Regions from separate parts of the Staphylococcus sp. GDH8C109P genome, predicted to be linked through region 2. Evidence: predicted binding sites of a transcription regulator. Region 2 holds the regulator's gene; each other region holds the start of a gene.
The links. The regulator CtsR, encoded in region 2, represses protease genes until heat stress. The targets are predictions, from matches to a motif close to ATGGTCAATAAAGGTCAAACA.

Region 1: clpP (ATP-dependent Clp endopeptidase proteolytic subunit ClpP) is a predicted target of CtsR. The motif match lies at 1,692-1,712, and genes of this name have one in related genera.
Region 3: clpB (ATP-dependent chaperone ClpB) is a predicted target of CtsR. The motif match lies at 2,670-2,690, and genes of this name have one in related genera.

Annotation. Positions count from the first base shown of each region.
Region 1 covers NZ_JAESMX010000001.1:204,589-209,684, forward strand. Annotated here, with positions in the region: gene KA867_RS00990 (hypothetical protein) at 680-1,030, shown strand; gene KA867_RS00995 (hypothetical protein) at 1,183-1,389, shown strand; tRNA gene KA867_RS01000 (tRNA-Arg) at 1,536-1,607, opposite strand; gene clpP (ATP-dependent Clp endopeptidase proteolytic subunit ClpP) at 1,758-2,342, shown strand; gene KA867_RS01010 (hypothetical protein) at 2,484-2,672, opposite strand; gene KA867_RS01015 (TIGR01777 family oxidoreductase) at 2,690-3,586, opposite strand; gene KA867_RS01020 (hypothetical protein) at 3,950-4,138, opposite strand; gene KA867_RS01025 (DUF4887 domain-containing protein) at 4,415-5,062, shown strand.
Region 2 covers NZ_JAESMX010000027.1:2,796-7,891, reverse strand. Annotated here, with positions in the region: gene KA867_RS12620 (ATP-dependent Clp protease ATP-binding subunit) at 1-1,298, opposite strand, end outside; gene KA867_RS12615 (protein arginine kinase) at 1,310-2,320, opposite strand; gene KA867_RS12610 (UvrB/UvrC motif-containing protein) at 2,313-2,864, opposite strand; gene KA867_RS12605 (CtsR family transcriptional regulator) at 2,889-3,350, opposite strand; gene KA867_RS12600 (NupC/NupG family nucleoside CNT transporter) at 3,507-4,721, shown strand; gene pdxT (pyridoxal 5'-phosphate synthase glutaminase subunit PdxT) at 4,788-5,096, opposite strand, start outside.
Region 3 covers NZ_JAESMX010000019.1:290,578-295,673, reverse strand. Annotated here, with positions in the region: partial or broken gene KA867_RS10985 (acyltransferase family protein) at 1-1,712, shown strand, start outside; gene KA867_RS10980 (nuclear transport factor 2 family protein) at 1,998-2,417, opposite strand; gene clpB (ATP-dependent chaperone ClpB) at 2,737-5,096, shown strand, end outside.

The DNA of each region.
Region 1 (5,096 bases), on a different contig from region 2:
AATATATTAGAGAACTCTAAATTGAAGAGTCTGTAAAAAATTTACTCATATCTGAGTGATTTAGATTATCCAACTGGTAATAACTATAGCAATACTTGTAAAATAGAGAGGGCGTAAAATGCTAACCCATAAGGAGTGAATGAATCATTAGGGCAGGCCAAAATCCAATTTGCCCCCCCAGATTTGTAGACTCGGTGATTTTTTTACCTGTTCTTTATTACACTATTAATTAAAATTGAGTAACAGCTCAAAAAAGTGCATGTACTAATGAAAACTCTAGTTTTAATATTGTTTATGTTTCTATATATATGAATATATGTTTAGCAATATAAAAATGGTAATAAATGTAATAATAAGTTTGTAAATCCCATACTTCTCTATCTTATAAAAGGTAGGGATGTATTTTGCGTTCTGAGAGAAGATTTGTGTTGTATTAAGAAGTTATAAGATGGATAATTATATATACAATACTTATATAGGATGAATTGTAAATGAATGAGATTTGTTTTTTATAATAGAATTAAATGACGGTACATTTTTCGTGAGTATGTAGAAAACGTTTGGAAAATTGATGAAAGTTTAGCTTTAAAACGGTTTGATAAAAGTAATAAAAAAGCGTTACAGAGTTAGGGCGTTACAGGAATTAAATCAAAACGAAATATCAGCTATAAAGGAAGATATGACAAAGAGCGAAGCACTTAAATTCGTAAGAGACACTGCTGTTAAAAGAAGAACTTTAAATAAAAATCAAAAGTTAAATGTTGTTCTTAATACCAAAGATTTAATAGAAGAATTGCAAGAGAAATCAAAAGAAAATAGATTAGCAAATTTGAAACAAAACAAACCGAAAAGCCCAGTTGAACCTATCGGTAAAAAAGTCAAGACACCAGTAAAAGAAAACGCTGAATTGGCTAAATTAGCAGGCGTTTCTGAAACAACATTAAAAAGAGCTAAGAAAGTAAAAAAATCAGTAACATTGGTCGTACAAAAATGTTTAACCAAAAGTATGTACTCAAAAATGAGTGTGTAAAAAGTACACACACAAAAAGTTTATGTGCTATTACTCAAAAATGAGTATGAGGTTTGGTTTCTCAAAAAAAGAGCAAGCAATGTACACGGTCAAAAATGACCACGTACTGTTATCCAAAAAAAAGACGACAGCAAACGGACAAAAAAGTCTGATTGTATATAAGTGAAAATGAAGAACGTAAAGAGTTCACTTATTCTGAACGAATGGATTATGCACAACAGCTAGAAAGAATAGAAGCCAAAAAATCTAAAGATAGAATGGCGGTAAAAAAACAAGGTGTGGACCTCGGTCCACAGGTAAAAAAAGGAAAGACTAGAGATATAGTCGGAGAAGCTACTGGTTTTGGAAATAGATATTAGACTTAAAATGAAAATGGGGACTAAATGGGGACGCGAAATTCAAAACGTATCAAAACGAATGACACTATAAAATATAAAAAATGCCGACACCACAAGCTTTTTGACAACTAGCGATATCGAGTGAAAATGAGAAAATGACTTACTAATCCCCTCGAAGGGAATCGAACCCCTATTCTAAGAACCGGAATCTTATGTGTTATCCATTACACTACGAGGGGTAAATAACAATAATATTAGTGTACAAATCTTATAAGTGTTGGTCAACAATAATTTATACAGTTTAAGGAAATTCTAAGCGTTATTTTTTGACCATATTTGACTTTTAGGTTAAAATAAATTTATCAGTTAGAAATAAGGAGGCAATATTAATGAATTTAATACCTACAGTAATTGAAACTACAAACCGTGGGGAACGTGCTTATGATATTTACTCACGTTTATTAAAAGACCGTATTATTATGTTAGGTTCACAAATTGACGATAATGTAGCAAACTCTATCGTATCACAATTATTATTTTTACAGGCACAAGATGCTGAAAAAGATATCTATCTTTACATTAACTCACCGGGTGGTAGTGTAACTGCTGGATTTGCTATTTACGATACAATCCAACACATTAAACCAGATGTACAGACAATTTGTATCGGTATGGCAGCATCAATGGGGTCATTCTTACTTTCAGCAGGTGCAAAAGGTAAACGTTTTGCATTACCTAATGCTGAAGTAATGATTCACCAACCATTAGGCGGTGCACAAGGTCAAGCAACTGAAATTGAAATTGCCGCTAACCATATTCTAAAAACACGTGCTAAATTAAACAAAATTTTAGCTGAACGTACTGGTCAATCAATTGAAAAAATTGAAAAAGATACTGACCGTGATAATTTCTTATCAGCAGAAGAAGCTAAAGAATACGGATTAATCGATGAAGTTATGGTGCCAGAATCATAATATTTTGCATAAGTAAATTAGGATAAACAGATTATAAAACAAGTCACGACAATGTATGACTATTTCCAAATGTATGATGCATAAGGAAATAGTTGGCATGCGTGACTTGTTTTTTATATATATTGAAACTATAAATTGTGTTTATTTAATAGATTTTGCTTTTTTATAAATTAATAAAATTGAAATAGCTAAGGTTAACAAACCAATGATTAATAAAGTTATTGAAATAAAGATCATTATTGCAGGTTTTTCAAATGCTGAAATACCACTGGTGATGAGGAGCAAGCCTGCAATGAATAATAAGGTATGGCTAAAACTATCTCGTTTCATTTTTAATGGTACCTTTCTTAATGAACTAAATTTTCTAGTGCAAGTTTTAGGTTAGGATATTTAAATTCAAAATCTAGTGCTTGTAATTTATTAGGTAAAACTTTTTGAGTATCAAGTACTACTGTAGACATTTCTCCTAAGACAAGTCTGAGCGCAAATGATGGCACCCACGTATAATGTGGACGATGTACCTCTCTTGCAATGGTATAACCAAACATATTTTGATGTTCTGCGATAGGTGATGTGAAATTAAATACGCCGTGCGCTTTATCATTATTGATGGTATAGAGTATCGCTCTTGTTAGATCTTCAATATGAATCCAAGAATACCATTGTCTACCACTACCAATTTTACCGCCGACATTTAATTCATAAGGTAATTTCATTAATGGTAATGCACCACCTTTATTTGATAATACCATTCCAAATCTACCAATAATAACACGTGTTCCAAAGGATTCAAATTGACGTGCTAATCGTTCCCACTGATATATTACTTCAGATAAAAAGTCGAATGGTAATGTTTGATACAACTCAGTATATGTACGTGTTAAATCAGGTTTATAATAACCTACAGCGCTAGCGTTAAAGAATACAGATGGTTTTTGCTTTCTGTTTTTGAAAAGGTCGTATAATGCCTGAGTTGATTGTAATCGACTTAGCATAATGTTTTGTTTATGTGAGGAAGTCCATCTGTTATTTAAGCTAGCACCGGCCAAATTGATGACAATATCAATATCTGGAATTTGGTTTTCCCAATTTGGTTCTGACCAATTTACATATGTGATTTTAGGATGTGATGTAGCGTGTTTTTGTCTTGTTAATATCGTGATTTTTGAATCACTTTGTTGTATTGCCTCGATTAGCTGCGTACCTACTAGACCAGTACCGCCCGTAATTAGATAGTGTTTCATAGTATCACCTCATAGAATTGTAGTATTGAATCGTGCAGGCTTTAAAAGTAAAAATCTCATGCTTAGTATGACAAAATTTATTCGAATTTTGTTCAAAAATATGTCATTTACTAGACCTAAGATGTATTTAAAATAAAATCAGATGTCGTTATAATAAAGGTACCTTCGATATTAATTAATCATCTCTTAATTATTTCGAGTATACCCCATAATATACTAGCGAAGGTAAAATTTTGACTCCCTTTAGTAGAGGTCTATACGATTATCGTGTAGGCCTAATTTTTATACCTTTTAATTATATATTTTTGAATAATAAGAAATAATTTTGATGTCGTTTTAAAAAGGCAATTGAAGTACTACATATTATAAAATAAATAAGGCAATAATGCCAAAAGCGAGTAAAAGTAAAAAAAGAACGAGTATAAAAAGTTTATGGCGTGTTTTGATTGGAACGTTTAATTCATCATTGTCATTTTCGGTCATCATATGTCGTAAACCTTTAAGTTTTTGTTGTGATTGATCTGTTTCGTTAAATAAGTCGTACTTTTTCAAAATCTAGTCACATCCTGTTATGATATTACTGACAATAGTAGAAAAATTTAAGTGAAAGTGTTGAAACAATCATTGAAATTAGATTACTATGAAGTTAAAAATAAAAATGTTGTATATGATTATTTTACTATAGTTTGGAAGACAAAGTAACAACTACATTAAAATGTGGTTAATATGGTTGTTTAATCAAAGAAATAGTGTAAAATATAGTTCTAACATGAAGTTAAATGCCATTTGAAAATGATGATTTGATATAAATTGAAGTGAGGGGAGCATATGCCTAAGCATAATCAAAATAATAATTTTGATGATAAAGATAATAAAAAAATGAGTGGTTTTGCAAAACTTATCAGTGGATTAATTGTGCTACTACTTATAGGTGGATTAGTTTTTGCAATTTTTGCATTCGTAGATCATTCAAATAAGGCCAATGAACGTTTGGCAGACCAAAAACAAGAAGAAAAAGACAAAAAGAAAGAAAAAACAAAGGAACAAAAAGACAAGAAAAAAGAAAAGTCAACTGAAGAAACACAACAAACACAACAGACACAGCAAACTCAACAAGTTCCTCAAACGCAACAAACGCAACAGACACAACAAACACAACAAACACAGCAGCCTAGAACACAAGAACGAAGAACTACGGAAGAAAAAGATTCGCCTGAAAAAACAAAAGAAGAACGTACTACTGAAGAACGCTCGACAGAAGAAAAAACAACTGAACCATCCACAGAGGAAAAAACAACCGAAGAAAAGACGAGTGAACCATCAACTGAAGAGCGCACATCTGAGCCTTCGACAGAAGAGAAGACCGATGAGCCTTCTACACAACAACGAAGTACGCAACAAAATACCCAACAACGTTCAACACAAAACAATAATTCAAATTCAGAAAAAAGTTCGCAATCATCTGATGAAGATTAAATAGAATTAGAAAAATATATGCTTAGAACACGTG
Region 2 (5,096 bases):
GCGTGTACTGCTGCATCTTTTTCATTTTTCACTTGTTCAATTTCTTGTTCCAACTCTTTTAAGTTTGGTGGTGTAGTATGACTTTTTAGTCTTACTTTTGAACTTGCTTCATCAATTAAGTCGATAGCTTTATCTGGTAAGAAACGATCAGACACATAGCGATGACTTAATTTCGCTGCTGATTCTAAAGCTTCATCAGAGATGTTAATGCGATGATGTGCTTCATAGCGATCACGTAAACCTTTTAAGATTTCAATTGTATCTTCAACAGTTGGTTCATCTACTTGAACAGGTTGGAAACGACGTTCTAACGCTGCATCTTTTTCAATGTTTTTACGGTATTCATCTAATGTAGTCGCACCGATACATTGTAGTTCACCACGTGCCAATGCTGGTTTTAAGATATTTGATGCATCGATAGCACCTTCTGCACCACCCGCACCAACTAATGTGTGTAGCTCATCAATGAAAAGAATGACGTTACCTGCTTGGTGAATTTCTTCCATAACTTTTTTCAGACGTTCTTCAAATTCACCACGATATTTCGTACCAGCAACGACTGTTCCCATATCTAATGACATCACACGTTTACCTTTAAGTGTTTCAGGTACTTCATTATTAACAATTGCAAGTGCTAAACCTTCAGCAATTGCTGTTTTACCTACACCCGGTTCCCCAATTAATACTGGGTTGTTCTTAGTACGTCTGCTTAATACCTCGATTACACGCGTAATTTCTTTATCTCTACCAATGACAGGATCTAGTGTGCCGTCATTAGCAATTACTGTTAAATCACGTGCAAGACTATCTAATGTTGGCGTATTATTAGATTTATTTGCCTGCGCATTTTTATTACTCATTTCAGGACTTCCTAAAGCTTTCACTACTTGAGCGCGTGCTTTAGTAATGTTTAAGTCTAAATTAGCAAAAACACGTGCAGCCACACCTTCATTTTCTCTAATTAAGCCAAGTAATATATGCTCTGTGCCGACGAAGTTATGGTGTAGTTTTCTTGCTTCATCCATTGATAACTCAATAACTTTTTTAGCACGAGGTGTGTAATGTAACGCACCCATTTGTTCTTGACCGTGGCCAATTAATTTTTCAACTTCTGTTACTACTTTTTCTTCAGTAATATCAAAAGATTCCAACACTTTTGCTGCAATACCTTCTGGTTCCTTCATTAAACCTAAAAGTAAGTGTTCTGTTCCTATATTTGAATGATTTAAGCGAATTGCTTCTTCTTGAGCGTGTGCCAATACACGTTGTGCACGTTCTGTCAGTCTACCAAATAACATAGCATGACCTCCTAATTTATATGTTCTCTTAATATATCTGCTCTTTTTTCGTTAACTGTTCTATCATCTTCATCATCTAATAAGAATGGCGATTGAATTGCAACCATCAACTCATTAAATTTGAAGTCTTCTAAATCAATATAGTCTAAGTCTATCCCTAATTTTACTTCACTTAATCTAAATGATGCTTCTTCCATAGATATTAGTCTACTATATTTTAAGATACCTAACGAACGATATACTCTATCTAAAGTTTCAATTTTATTATGCTTGCTTAGTCGTTCGCGAATTTGCATCTCTTCATTAATAATTTGTTGTACTACTTCAGTTAAACTTTCAATAATTTCTTCTTCTGTTTTTCCAAGCGTCAGTTGATTGGAAATTTGATAAATGTGACCATATACTTGAGAACCTTCACCATAGATACCTCTTATCGTGAATCCAAAACGATTTATCGTTTGAGCGATTCTATTCATCCGCTTCATAATCGTAAGTCCAGGTAAATGTAACATTACGCTTGCTCTCATACCAGTACCAATATTTGTCGGACATGTAGTTAAATAACCAAGTGTTTCATCAAAACTCACATCTAATTCACTGTCTAGTGTGTCATCCAATGCTGAGGCTCTTTCGTATAGTGTTTGTAATGATAAATCATTACCCATGGCTTGAATTCGTATATGATCCTCTTCATTAACCATAACGCTTAAAGATTCATCTTCATTTAAAAGTACTGCAGCAGCAGGTCTCTTTATTAACTCAGGACTAATAAGATGTTTCGCTACAAGTTTATATTTGCTCTGCTGATCCATCGTGTCTAATCTCTGTATAAACATGTTAGGAAGCGCATCTTGAACTTCGTTTATCACTCTATTACCATCTTGTTCTGACGCAAACATCAAAGGGTGTACATGATTTTCTAAATTTCTGGCTAAACGCAATCTCGAAGACATTACGATTGGACTTTCTGCTTCGTCTCTCATCCACTCACTAATGTGCGTGCTGATATCATTTTTACTCATCATGTTTCACCTCGCTGTCTTCTTTTAATGCTTTAATTTCATCTCTAACAACAGCAGCTTCTTCAAAATTTTGTTCTTCAATCAACTGATTTAAATAAGATGTTTTCTCTTCTATTTGTTTTTTTAAAGCTAACTTTCTATGTGAAGAGCGCGGTGTTTTTCCAGTGTGTTCGATTTGACCACCTTGTACACGTCGTACAATATCGACAATGTCATCTTTAAAAGTTGCGTAGCAGTCTGCACAGCCAAATTTACCAACATGCGCAATATCTTTTAAAGTCATTTGACAAGTAGGACATCTCTTCTCTTCTTTAAATGCAATTTCATCGAAATCAATACCGTGTTTCGCTGCTAAATGTTGTAATATTTGTTTTACAACAAACGCCCCTTCAATGTCATCTTGTGACTGCATTTGTTGGTTTTGGGTCCACGGGTTACCGCCTTGTGCGCATGTAGCACAAACCCATTTTTCATGTACACCGTCTTGTCCTTTAACTGCTAACTTTACTTCTGCTTCATTTAAATGACAATTTTCGCACAGCACGACTAAACACCTCTCTTAATTTCTTTAATAATAATTTATTACATGTAATATTCGTTTCACTATATTAGCACGTATAATATCTCTTGATAATACATCCATTTTCAAAGTTTCTCTATCAATTACAGCGTAAATCATTTTTGCTTCGCGCTCACTAATATAAGCTTTATCTAACAAACCATCTATGATGTAATATGCTTGCTGTTGTGAAATAGATGGCCCGATGAGTTGAAGTAAATGATTAATGTAACCTGTTTCATCTTTGTTTTCAATTTTAGTGATTCGAATATAACCACCGCCACCTCTTTTACTTTCTATTTCATAACCATGTTCATTTGTAAAACGTGTTTTGATTACATAGTTTAGTTGAGAAGGCACACAGTCAAATCGCTGTGCAATATTGGCACGTTGAATTTCAACAACGTCTTCATTGGTGTCTTCAAATAATTTTTTAATGTACTGTTCTATGATGTCGGACATGTTATGCATGATTATCACCTCTTTTGACCTTCTTTGACTATATTATATGACCAACTTTGACCTTTTTCAACCAATATGTTTTAAAATTTTTCGTTTTTAGATGTAAGTAAGCACTTGTTTATTGTATTATAGGAATTAAGAAAAAATTTAAAGGGATGAATTATTATGCATATTATTATCGGTTTAATTGGTATTGCTGTGTTTATTGGGTTAGCTTTCCTCTTTAGTTCTGACAGAAAAAATATTCGCTGGCAATACATTGGGTTATTACTCGTAATACAACTTGTATTTGCGTTTATATTATTAAAAACAAAATTTGGTATTACGGTCATTGGTGGCATTTCAGATGGCTTTAATTATTTATTAGCTAAAGCTGCTGAAGGTGTCAATTTTGTATTTGGTGGATTTGAATTTGTAGATCCTGAAAATCCCCCATTCTTCTTTAATGTATTATTACCAATTGTTTTTATTTCAGCATTAATTGGTATCTTACAGTACACAAAAATATTGCCGTTCATTATTAATTATTTAGGTTTAGCTATTTCTAAAGTAAACGGTATGGGGCGCTTAGAATCATATAATGCGGTGGCAGCGGCAATTTTGGGACAATCAGAAGTTTTCATTTCGCTCAAAAAAGAATTAGCACTTATCCCTAAACAACGTCTTTATACATTAACTGCTTCCGCGATGTCTACAGTATCAGCTTCTATTATAGGTGCTTATTTCACATTAATTGAACCCAGATATGTAGTTACAGCTGTAGTATTAAACTTATTTGGTGGGTTTATCATTGCTTCTATTATCAATCCATATAAAGTAGATGCAAAAGAAGATAAATTAATTGTTGAAGAAAGTGAAACAGAAAAACAATCCTTCTTCGAAATGTTAGGGGAATATATTTTAGATGGGTTTAAAGTTGCTGTAATTGTAGGTGCGATGCTTATCGGTTATATAGCAATTATCGCTTTGTTAAACGGTGTTGTGAGTGCAATTTTCACTGGAATTTCTGGTGGAAGTATTACATGGGATTTCCAAACTTTGATTGGATTTATTTTTGCACCATTAGCATTTTTAATTGGAGTACCTTGGGACGATGCTGTTCAAGCTGGTTCGATTATGGCAACAAAATTACTATCTAATGAATTTGTGGCCATGCAAAGTTTAAATGAAGTTAAAAATATCAGTGACCACGCTAAAGGTGTAATCTCTGTATTTGTGGTTTCTTTTGCTAACTTTAGTTCTATTGGTATTATATCCGGTGCAATCAAATCACTTAACAATGAAAAAGGTGATATGGTAGCTCGCTTTGGTTTGAAACTTTTATTTGGTGCAACACTTGTATCATTTATCTCAGCAGCAATCGCAGGTTTCTTTATCTAATTAAATTGAAAATAAGAAAAAACAGGTCAATCCATTTTGGAGTTGACCTGTTTTTCTTGCGTTGTACTAAACTTGCTCAATTCTCGTAGGTGCTACAATATGTTCAATGAAATATTGCGTTACGCGATAATCTTCTGTTAATTCCGGATGGAAAGATACACCTAAATAACGGCCTTCTTGAACTGCTACAATTTTCTCACTAACTGTGCTCAATATCGTAGCATTGCCATGTACTTCTACAATATGTGGTGCTCTGATAAACACACCTTCTATATCATCTGCTATACCAGAAATATTTAAATGACTTTCAAAACTATCCACTTGTCTTCCAAACGAATTTCGTTGAACTGTAATATCTAATTTATTAAGATATCC
Region 3 (5,096 bases), on a different contig from region 2:
AGCAATAGTTAACTGGTGGATTTTTAGGTGTTGATACATTTTTTGTTATTTCTGGATATTTAATTACGAGCTTACTTTTAAAAGAATATGAAGAAACAGGGATAATTAATTTAAAAAACTTTTGGGTACGACGTTTCAAAAGATTGATACCTGCAGTACTAACTTTAGTATTTGTTGTAGTAGTAGCAACATTGGTATTAAAACCAGAAGAAATTGTTAATATAAAAAAGGATGCAATAGCAGCAATTTTTTATTTTTCTAATTGGTGGTACATCGCTTCAGATGTAAATTATTTTGAGCAATTTGCTTTTATGCCATTAAAACATTTATGGTCCTTAGCGATTGAAGAACAATTTTACATTGTATTCCCAATCCTTTTTATATTCCTTTTATTAGCATTAAAAAAATACCGCAATGTTGTTTTAATATTTTGGATAATTTCATTAATTTCTTTACTTGTGATGATTATCATTTCACAACCGCATATATCTCATTCTCGAGTTTATTTTGGTACAGATACGAGACTTCAAACAATGTTATTGGGTGTTATACTAGCGTTTTTATGGCCACCATTCAAGTTGAAGAAAAATCCTCAAAAGGCACTAACGCATATCATAGATGGTATTGGTGTTTTTGGTATTTTTAGCTTACTTTTACTTTTTTGTAAAGTTAATGACAATAGTGATTGGATTTATAATGGTGGATTTTACTTAATATCTGCAATGACGTTATTTGTCATAATGAGTGCTGTTCATCCATCAGGTTATTTTGCTAAAATTATCGGTAATCCTATTTTTGTTATGATTGGTAAGAGATCTTATAGTTTGTATTTATGGCATTTTCCAGTGATTAGTTTTGTACATTCATATTATGTTGCTGGGCAATTACCGAATTATGTGTACTTTTTAGATATCATATTGACAATCATTTTAGCTGAACTCTCGTACCGCTATATTGAAACACCTTTTAGAAAAAAAGGTTTCAAAGCATTTTCTATAAAATTAAATAAAAAATTACCGTTAGTCAGAACAGTTGTTTTATTAATATTTATGATTCCAAGCTTATTTGTTTTAGCAGGTAGTTTTGATAAATTAGGAAAAGATATGATTACGAATAAAAAAACAACGTTTAAAACAGATGAATTTGATAAACAATTAGTGCGGCCGATACCAATTGATGAAGTAAACTTTTTTGATAAATCAAATGCTAAAAAAACAACAACATCAGAAGTATATACAAATATTAAACCATTGCTCATTGGTGACTCAGTGATGGTTGATATAGGTGAAAATTTTAAAAAAAGGGTACCAAACGCAAAAATTGATGGTGAAGTTGGACGCAATCTATATGATGTTGCACCACTTGTAGAAAAACATTATCAATCATTTAATAAAAGCACTGATAAAATTGTGCTAGAACTAGGTACAAATGGTGACTTTAGTAAAGAACAATTAGATACATTAATCAATAAATTCGGAAATGCACAAATTTATTTAGTGAATACACGCGTTCCGAGAAGTTATGAAAGTCACGTGAATAAATTGATGACAGATGCCGCTAAAGCACATAAAAATGTAACGCTTATTGATTGGTACAAACGCTCTGAAGATCATACGGAATATTTTGCGCCAGACGGTATTCATTTAGAAACAAAAGGTGTAGAGGCTTTAACAGATGAGATTTTAAAACATATAGCAAGCGATTCAAAATAAATCAAAAGATCAGAGAAACACGTTATTAATATAGTTTGATTACACATAAACGCCAATTTCAATTGAAATTGGCGTTTGCTTTTTTATAGATATATTTTTTGAAAAACTTTCGTTTGAATTTATTTGTGTTTTAAATGAAAATGCATTCGAAATTCACAATCGTCTTTATACGTTTTGAAACGATATTAATAACCTTTTACTAAGTCTGTACTCGTATTAAGTTGAGAATATATTAAATGACAAGTATTTATAATTTATGAGTTGCAATCGTTAGGTAAAGTAGACTTAATATTTTCTATCACGCTCATTGATTGGGTAATCATTTGCACTCATATCTCTTTTCGTCATAAGGCCGTTGTTATTAAATTCCCAATGCTCATTACCATGTGTACGCATCCATTGATTTGTAGAGATATCATACCATTCATATTCAAATCTAACTGAAATACGGTTGTCGGTGTAACACCATAATTCCTTCATCAATTTGTAATGAAGTTCTTTGCGCCATTTTCTATATAAAAAAGATTTGATTGCTTCTCGACCTTCAAAAAACTCACTACGATTTCTCCATTGTGAATCTTGTGTATATGCAAGACATACTTTTTCAGGATCTCTGGTATTCCAGGCATCTTGCGCCAATTTTACTTTTTCTAAAGCTGTCTGTTTATTAAACGGCGGCGTTGGTCTTTTGATTACGTTATTCATATATTTAACCTCCAGTGTTGTATATTTACATTAATGCTAACATAACTTTATCGTAATGAGATAAGTGCTATTGTTGGAAGTATAAAGATTACTATCAATTTAGCGTTTATAATGTAATCTATATGGATGTTTTAACAAATGAGTGTTGGGAAAAGTTATGATATGCTGCTAAGCTTTTAAAACTGTTAAAAATAATTAAAAAACGAACCCTTTATTGTTGATTCTTGTCAAGAAGCGTAATATAATATAGATAAGGTCAAAGAAAGTCAAAGTCAAACTTACTTTATTGATCAATCATTAAATGGTGAGGTGAATCAATTTGGATATAAATCAAATGACCTATGCAGTTCAAAGTGTATTACAGAATGCAATTGAATTAGCTAAAACAAATGAAAATCAAAATATTGAAATTGAAGCTGTATTATCAGCGGCATTAACAGAAAATGAAAGTTTATTTAAAAGTATTTTCGATAGAGCGCATATTGATACAGAAAAATTAGATCAATCATATAAAGAAAAACTTAAAAAATATCCATCGGTCCAAGGAGACAATGTTCAATATGGTCAATATATAAGTCAAAATGCTAACAATTTATTAAATAAAGCTGAAACTTATATGAAAAAATATGAAGATGAATATATATCCATGGAACATATCGTATTAGCTGCAATGGATATAGATGATACGACCAAACAATTTGTGGCAAATAAAAAAGAAGTAATAGAGGAAATTATAAAAAAAGTTAGAGGAGGCAATCGCGTGACATCACAAAATCCAGAAGCAAATTATGAAGCTTTAGAAAAATACGGACGTGATTTAGTCGAAGAAGTGCGTCAAGGTAACATGGACCCTGTCATTGGACGTGACGAAGAAATTCGTAATTCAATCCGTATATTAAGTAGAAAAACAAAAAACAACCCGGTCTTGATAGGTGAGCCTGGTGTAGGTAAAACAGCAATTGTAGAAGGATTAGCGCAACGTATCGTACGTAAAGACGTACCAGAATCATTGTTAGATAAAACAATTTTTGAACTTGATTTAAGTGCACTTGTAGCAGGTGCAAAATATCGTGGCGAATTCGAAGAAAGATTGAAAGCAGTACTTAAAGAAGTCAAAGAATCAGACGGAAGAATTATTTTGTTTATTGATGAAATTCATATGCTCGTAGGTGCTGGTAAAACTGAAGGTGCTATGGATGCAGGTAATATGCTTAAACCAATGTTGGCTCGTGGGGAACTACATTGTATTGGTGCGACAACTTTAAATGAATATAGAGAATATATTGAAAAAGATTCAGCTTTAGAACGTCGTTTTCAAAAAGTAAATGTATCTGAACCTAATGTAGAAGATACCATTTCTATTTTACGTGGTTTAAAAGAACGTTACGAAGTATATCACGGTGTTCGTATACAGGATAAAGCATTAGTAGCAGCAGCTGAATTATCAGACCGCTATATTACTGATCGGTTTTTACCAGATAAGGCAATAGATTTAGTAGACCAAGCATGTGCGACGATACGTACTGAAATGGGCTCAAATCCAACAGAATTGGATCAAGTGAATCGTCGTGTTATGCAGTTAGAAATTGAAGAGTCAGCATTGAAAAATGAATCTGATAATGCCAGTAAACAACGTTTACAAGAGCTACAAGAAGAACTAGCAAACGAAAAGGAAAAACAAAGTTCTATTCAATCACGTGTTGAAGAAGAAAAAGAAAAAATAGCTAAATTGCAAGAGAAACGTTCAGAATTAGATGAAAGTCGAAAAGCTTTAGAAGATGCTGAAAATAACTACAATTTAGAAAAAGCAGCTGAATTACAGCACGGTAAAATTCCGCAACTAGAAAAAGAATTACGTGAATTAGAAGACGCTTTCCAAAATGAACAAAATGAAGACAATGATCGCATCATTCGTGAAATTGTTACTGATGAAGAAATTGGCGATATTGTTAGTTCTTGGACAGGCATTCCAGTATCAAAATTAGTTGAAACCGAAAGAGAGAAACTCCTAAACTTATCTGATATACTTCATGAACGTGTTGTAGGTCAAGATAAAGCTGTAGATCTAGTTGCTGATGCAGTTGTCAGAGCGCGTGCTGGAATTAAAGATCCTAATAGACCAATTGGTAGCTTCTTATTCTTAGGTCCAACAGGTGTAGGTAAAACAGAATTAGCAAAATCATTAGCATCAACTTTATTTGATTCAGAAAAACATATGATTCGTATTGATATGAGTGAATATATGGAAAAACACTCTGTCTCTCGCTTAATAGGTGCTCCTCCTGGCTATGTTGGTCATGAAGAGGGTGGTCAACTGACAGAATCAGTTCGTCGTAATCCTTATTCAGTTATTTTGTTAGATGAAATAGAAAAAGCACATTCAGATGTGTTTAACGTGTTGTTACAAATATTAGAAGAAGGTCGTTTAACTGATTCACAAGGACGAGAAGTAGATTTCAAAAATACTATTATTATCATGACTAGTAATATTGGTTCACAAATATTATTAGAAAATGTAAAAGATACAGGTGTGATTACTGAATCAACAGAAAAAGCAGTAATGAATAGTTTAAATCAATACTTCAAGCCAGAAATCATAAATCGTATGGATGACATCGTCTTGTTTAAACCATTATCCGTAAATGATATGAGTTTAATTGTTGATAAAATTTTAACACA